DNA from 3 places in the Micromonospora sp. URMC 103 genome. Region 1 is predicted to be linked to each of the others. Evidence: riboswitches for the same ligand, from Rfam matches in the RefSeq annotation. Region 1 holds a riboswitch; each other region holds the start of a gene.

The links. Region 1 has a riboswitch for cobalamin ahead of ACSNOA_RS10860 (ribonucleoside-diphosphate reductase subunit alpha). Riboswitches for the same ligand answer to the same signal wherever they lie in the genome.
Region 2: linked by a shared signal. The riboswitch ahead of cobN (cobaltochelatase subunit CobN) and the one ahead of ACSNOA_RS10860 (ribonucleoside-diphosphate reductase subunit alpha) in region 1 are both predicted to bind cobalamin.
Region 3: linked by a shared signal. The riboswitch ahead of ACSNOA_RS00900 (ABC transporter substrate-binding protein) and the one ahead of ACSNOA_RS10860 (ribonucleoside-diphosphate reductase subunit alpha) in region 1 are both predicted to bind cobalamin.

What each region holds. Positions count from the first base shown of each region.
Region 1 is NZ_JBPQTR010000004.1:1,555,338-1,557,597, forward strand. It holds gene ACSNOA_RS10860 (ribonucleoside-diphosphate reductase subunit alpha) at 1-909, opposite strand, end outside; cobalamin riboswitch at 1,042-1,251, opposite strand; gene ACSNOA_RS10865 (CbtA family protein) at 1,470-2,219, opposite strand; gene ACSNOA_RS10870 (CbtB domain-containing protein) at 2,235-2,260, opposite strand, start outside.
Region 2 is NZ_JBPQTR010000005.1:1,307,576-1,309,835, reverse strand. It holds gene ACSNOA_RS19145 (hypothetical protein) at 41-376, shown strand; cobalamin riboswitch at 424-600, shown strand; gene cobN (cobaltochelatase subunit CobN) at 860-2,260, shown strand, end outside.
Region 3 is NZ_JBPQTR010000003.1:110,894-113,153, reverse strand. It holds gene ACSNOA_RS00905 (M14 family zinc carboxypeptidase) at 1-898, shown strand, start outside; cobalamin riboswitch at 1,055-1,181, shown strand; gene ACSNOA_RS00900 (ABC transporter substrate-binding protein) at 1,263-2,198, shown strand; gene ACSNOA_RS00895 (FecCD family ABC transporter permease) at 2,227-2,260, shown strand, end outside.

The DNA of each region.
Region 1 (2,260 bases):
CTGGTTCACCGCCGCCACGCCGGCGTCGAGGGTCTTGAGGAACGGCACGATGCCGTTCGACCTGCCGTTCGTGCCGCGGATCAGCGCGCCCCGACCGCGCACCCGGGACCAGGAGATGCCGATGCCGCCGGAGAACTTCGACAGCTTCGCGACCTGGTGGTAACGCTCGTAGATCGAGTCCAGCTCGTCCCGCGGCGAGTCGACCAGGAAGCACGACGACATCTGGGTGTGCCGGGTCCCGGAGTTGAACAGGGTCGGGGAACTCGGCAGGTAGGCCAGGCTGGACATCAGCCGGTAGAAGCCGATCGCCTCGCCCGGCGTCTGCGACAGCCCGCAGGCGACCCGCAGCAACCAGTACTGCGGCGTCTCCACCACGAGGCGGGACTCCGGATGCCGCAGCAGGTAACGGTCGGCCACCGTCCGCAGGCCGAAATACTCGAACCGCAGATCGCCGTCCGGGTCGACGGCGTCGTCGAGCTTGCGGGCGTTGCGGGCCACGAACGCGGCGGTCGCGTCCCCGATCAGTCCGAGCCCGTGGGCGTACGCGATCGACTGGCTGAAGCTCGCCACGCCCTGCCCACGGACCTCCTTGTCCACGTACGCGGCCAGCAGCCGCGCCGCAAGCCTCGAGTACTGCGGCTCCTCGCCGATCAGCTCCGCCGCCGTCTGAATCGACAGCTTGTCCAACTCGGCGGTGGTCGCCCCGTCGTACAGGCCGCTGATCGTCTTCGTGGCGACCCGCAGCGGGTCGACCTCGTCCAGGTCGGCGACCCACCGCTCGACCGCTCTGACGATCTTGTTGACGTCCACCGGCTCGGTGTCGCCGTTGCGCTTGCGGACCTGCATCACATGCCGACGCTGCTCCGGCACCGCCTCATCGGCCACCGCCTGTTCCTGCGTCGCCGTCATGTCCCCTCCTCACGCCTGTCCCCGAGGTCGATGAACGCGCAGGAGGACGCCATTGGCCGTACGCGGCCGGCCCGCCGTGACCGGCCGGCTCCTGGCGTCGGCCGTCCCGCGCGGCCTCCGACCGCCGCACGCGACGCGTGCGGCGCGCTGGCAGGTCTTCGGACTCGTGGGCCTGACGAACGTCGCCTACTGGCCGTCGCTTCCCAGACCTCGCGGCCCAGTGCTGTCGTGACGGCGGTCGTTCCCACTCACCGCTGCGGGGCAGTCCCGGATTCCCACCGGGTTCCCTGTTGCCTCGACTCCCGATGGACCGGTCGCCGAACCAGCTGCACGGACACCATATATGGGTGTGCCGGAGGAGTAGCAACACCATATGGTGTGCCGTCGTGTCGGCAGCATCACTCACGTCGTCGCGCGCGTCGGGTTGCTGGCGCCGTCCTGACGGACGCTGGCGCAGACGAAACGGGCACGGGCCTGGGCCCGCGTGGAACGCGAGACCGGCCCGTGCCCGCTGGACCGCTAGCCGATGGGCGTGGTCGTGGTCGTGTCCACCGAGGACGTCACGCCGCCGGGGTGAACACCGAACGGACGCGGAGCTGTCGCTCGGTCAACGCGCCGAAGAGCAGCCCGAGGGTGGCCCACGTGACGAGCTGGGTGCCGAGTGACGCGAGCCGGAAGTTCCAGAGCACGAGGGCGGGGAACCCGTCGGGCACCTCGCTGACCGTCGGCAGGGCGAGCTGGACCACGGCGATCACGACGGTGAACGCGACGGCGGCGAGGATGGTGGCGTTCCAGCCACCCCACCGCGGGTACAGCCAGCGTCCGAACGAGATGGCCAGCAACCCCACGGCGACCGCGATGACGATCATGAGGAAGAACAGGCCGGTGCGTTGGCCGAGCGTGTCCGGGTTGCCGGTGGCCGGGGGATTGGCGGGGTACTTGAGCGAGGGCACGAACGCGACGGTCACGAAACCGCCGAGGCCCACGAGCGCGGCCGTGGCGCGGGCGCCGAAGCGACCGATTCTGCCGTACGCCACGGCGAAGGCGAGCGCGAACAGGCCGCCGAGCGCCACCCCGTAGACGACGGTGGCGGTGGCCAGACCGATCGTGCTCTGCACGGTGCGACTGACCAGCTCGTGCTCGCCGCCTCCAGCGTGCGTGTGCGTGTGCGCGGCGGCGTGGGCGGCTTCGACGTCGATGGCCTGCCCGACCGGGCCCTCACCGAAGACGGAGGCGAAGAGGAAGGCGACGACGCCGGCGGCCAGCCCGACGAGCATGCCCCGGACGAGGAGCGAGCGTGCGGACAGCATGGGGTGCCCCGCCGCTCAGTGGCAGGGGAAACCGAGCAGGT
Region 2 (2,260 bases), on a different contig from region 1:
TGCTGAACTGGGGGTGGAAGGCTGAGGAGAGGAGCTGGGCATGGGCTTGTTCAACCGGCGCTCCCGCGCCGCCGACGGTACCCCGACGAAGCTCGACCGGGAGGCGACCCGGGACGACCTCGCCGCGTTGGAGGCGTTCATCGCGAGCCGCCGCGGCGTCGAGTTCTACCTGGAGCCGGAGACCACCGCGACCGACACGACCGTCGTGGCGATCGCCGACGACGGCGAGTGGATCCGGCGCCGCACCGGCTCGCCCCGGGCGGCGGCCGCCATCGCGCGGCGGCACGCCGTACCGCTGTACGAGGCCGCCCGCACCGGGTACCCCGACCGGATGCGCGCCTGGAACCGGGCCCACCCCGAGCGCCGAGCGCGCTGACCGCGGACCCGCCCCGAGGCCGCGTTGACCGGCGCGGACGGGTGTGGCAGCATTCGCGGCCTGACGGCAGTGAAGGAAGCCGGTGCGATTCCGGCGCGGTCCCGCCACTGTCACCGGGGAGCGATCCCCCCTCGTGAGCCACGGCCGCGCGTGCGCGGTTGGAAGGCCGGGGGTGAGCGTCGATCCGGGAGCCAGGATACTTCGGCCGTCGGGACGTGACCCCAGGGCGTGGACACCCGAGGAGGACCCGATGACGCACCGCGTCCCGCGTGCCGCCGGCGATCGCCGGCCCCGGCCCGCATCCCACGGCACCCGCCGGCCCGACCGCGCCCTCCGCTGATCCGCGCGCCCCGTCGCCCCGCCCCGCCCGGTGGCGGGCGAACCGTCGCCGCCGAGCCGGCCCGTCGAGCCGCGACCCGCTGACCCCCGTTCTCCGCCCGGCCGCCCGTACGGCGATCCGGTCGCCACTCCCCGGAGCCACCCGTGCGTACCCTGCTGCTCTCCACGTCCGACACCGACCTGCTGGCCGCCCGCGCCAGCGGCGCCGACTACCGGCTGGCCAACCCGGCGCGGATCGACGCCGACGCCGTGCCCGCCCTGCTCGACGGCGTCGACCTCGCCGTCGTACGGCTGCTCGGCGGCCGGCCCGCGTGGCCGGACGGTCTCGCCGCGGTGCTCGCCTCCGGCGTGCCGACGGTCGTGCTCAGCGGCGAGTCGGCGCCCGACGCGGAGCTGATGGCCGCGTCCACCGTGCCGGCCGGCGTGGCCACCCAGGCGCTCGCCTACCTCGTGGAGGGCGGTCCGGAGAACCTCGCCCAGCTGGCCGCGTTCCTCTCCGACACGGTCCTGCTCACCGGCGAGGGGTTCGCGCCGCCCGCGCCGACCCCGGCGTACGGCGTGCACGGCGACCGGGCCGCCGATCCCGACCGGCCCACGGTCGGGATCGTCTTCTACCGGGCGCACGCCCTGGCCGGCAACACCGCCTTCGTCGACACCCTGGCCGACGCCGTCGAGGCGGCCGGCGCGAACCCGCTGTCGGTCTACTGTGGATCGCTGCGCGGGCTGACGGCCGGCGCCGGCCCGCTGGAACTGCTCGCCCGCTGCGACGCGCTGCTCGTCACCGTGCTCGCGGCCGGTGGGGCGGTCGCCGCGGACGCCTCGGCCGGCGGCGACGAGGACGCCTGGGACGTCGGCGCCCTCGCCGCACTCGACGTGCCGGTCATCCAGGCGCTCTGCCTGACCAGCACCCGCGAGCAGTGGGCCGGCTCGGACGCCGGGCTGACCCCGTTGGACGCCGCCATGCAGGTGGCCGTGCCGGAGTTCGACGGCCGGATCATCACCGTGCCGTTCTCGTTCAAGCGCATCGACGCCGACGGCCTGTCCGTGTACGCCGCCGACGCCGAACGCGCGGCCCGCGTGGCCGGCATCGCGGTGCGTCACGCGCGGCTGCGGCGGCTGCCGAACGCGGACAAGCGGCTGGCCGTCGTGCTCAGCTCCTACCCGACGAAGCACTCCCGGGTCGGCAACGCCGTCGGGCTCGACACCCCCGCCTCGGCGGTGCGGCTGCTCGGTGCGCTCGCCGAGGCCGGCTACGACCTGGGCGACGCCCCGCCGCCCGACGACGGGGACGCGCTGATCCACGCGCTGATCGCGGCGGGCGGGCACGACGTCGAGTGGCTGACGCCGGAGCAGTTGGCCGCGGCCGAGGCGCGCGTGCCCGGCGAGGTGTACCGGCGCTGGTTCGCGCAGGTGCCCGCGGACCTGCGGGAGTGGATGCGCGCGCACTGGGGCGAGCCGCCCGGCGAGCTGTACACCGACGGCGGTGACATCGTGCTGGCCGGGCTGCGCTTCGGCAACGTGGTGCTGCTCATCCAGCCGCCGCGC
Region 3 (2,260 bases), on a different contig from region 1:
CTTCGGCTACACGACCGCCAACACGCCGACCGGGATGAGCGCCGACCAGTACAACACCTTCGCCACCATCGGCCAGCAGATGGCGGCCACCAACGGCTACACCCCGGAACAGTCCAGCGACCTCTACATCGCCGACGGGACCAGCATCGACTGGATGTGGGCGGCGCACGGCATCTGGGCGTACACCTTCGAGATGTACCCGGGCTCGGCCAGCGGCGGCGGCTTCTACCCGCCCGACGAGGTGATCCCCGCGCAGACCTCCCGCAACCGGGAGGCGGTGCTCATGCTCAGCGAGTACGCCGACTGCCCGTACCGGGCGATCGGCAAGCAGGCGCAGTACTGCGGCGGTGGTGGCGGCGGCGCCACGGTCTGGTCGGACACCTTCGAGACGGCGACCGGGTGGACCGTCAACCCGTCCGGCACCGACACGGCCACCCTCGGGGCGTTCGAGCGGGGTGCGGCCCAGGCGACCACGTCCAGCGGGGCGAAGCAGCTCACCCCGTACGGCGGCAGCAACGACCTCGTGACCGGCCGGCTGGCCGGCGCCGCGGCGGGCGACTACGACCTCGACGGCGGCGTGACGACGGCACAGTCGCCGGCGGTGACGCTGCCGGCGAGCGGCACGCTCACGCTCTCGCTGGCCTGGTACCTGGCGCACGGCTCGAACGCGTCCTCGGCCGACTACTTCCGGGTCAGCGTCGTGCACGGCGGGGGCACCACCACGCTGCTCAACCAGGCCGGCGCGGCCACCAACCGCAACGGCGCCTGGACGGTGTCGAACCTCAACCTCACCCCGTACGCCGGGCAGTCGGTCCGGATCCTCGTGCAGGCGGCGGACGCCTCCGGCGCCAGCCTCGTCGAGGCGGCTGTGGACAACGTCACCATCACCTCCTCCTGAGCGGGTGGGGCCCCGTCCCGCCCCCCAGCGGGGCCCCGCCACCCGCCTGGACCGGACATACCGGCAGCAACGAGTGATCCGGCCCGCGCCGCCGCGGGCCGGATCATCGTCGGCGCTCGATGGGCTCTTTCGTCGCTCGGTCCCGGCCAGGTGGTGCGCTACCGTCTTACCGATCGTTCCGCAGCGAAGCCGGTGTGATCCCGGCGCTGTCCCGCAACTGTGATGCCCCACCGCCTCGTCGGCGGGGACGAGCCAGGTCGCCTGCGGTCGGTCGCGACCCGCGCTCTCGAGGAAGGGCGCCTCGCGGACGGGCGCAGTGTTCCTGTCGGCGAAGCACCACGCTCCTCGACCGACAGGAGGACCGATGTCCAGACGCACCCCCCGGCTGTTCGCCGCGACCCTCGCGGTCGCCGCGCTCGCCCTCGGCGCCTGCGCCGACAAGGCCGGCGACACACCCTCGGCCGGCAGCGGCTCCTCGGCGGCGGCCTTCCCGGCCACCGTCGGCGCCGTCACCCTCGACAAGCGCCCCGAGAAGATCGTCGCGCTGTCGCCGAGCGCGACGGAGATGCTCTTCGCGATCGGCGCCGGTCCGCAGGTCGTGGCGGTCGACGACAACTCGAACTACCCGGCCGAGGCGCCGAAGAGCGACCTCTCCGGCTTCCAGCCGAACGCCGAGGCGATCGCCGCCAAGAACCCCGACCTCGTGGTGATCTCCGACGACCGCAACAAGATCGTGGACCAGCTCGGCAAGCTGAAGATCCCCGTGTACCTCACGCCCGCGGCGAAGACGTTGGACGACTCGTACCAGCAGATCACCGACCTGGGCACGCTCACCGGCCACCCCACTGAGGCGGCCGACGTGACCCGGCGGATGCGCGACGACATCGCCAAGCTCGTGAAGGACCTGCCGCAGCGGCCCGAGAAGCTCACCTACTACCACGAGCTGGGCCCCGAGCTGTACAGCGCGACCAGCAAGACCTTCATCGGCTCGCTCTACGCGCTGGCCGGTTTGGAGAACATCGCCGACGCGGCGGACACCGAGGGGAAGAACGGCGGCTACCCGCAGCTCTCGCAGGAGGTCATCGTCAAGGCCGACCCGGACTTCGTCTTCCTGGCCGACACGAAGTGCTGCCAGCAGAGCGCCGAAACGGTCAAGGCCCGCAGCGGCTGGTCCGGGATCAGCGCCGTGAAGAACAACCAGGTCGTGGCGCTGGACGACGACATCGCCTCCCGCTGGGGGCCGCGCGTGGTCGACCTGCTGCGGGCCATCGTGGACGCGGTCGCGAAGGTGCCCGCGTGACGGACCGTCGGTGACCAGGCTCCTTCCCGTGCGACCGCCGGCGCAGGCCCGGCCGGCCGGGA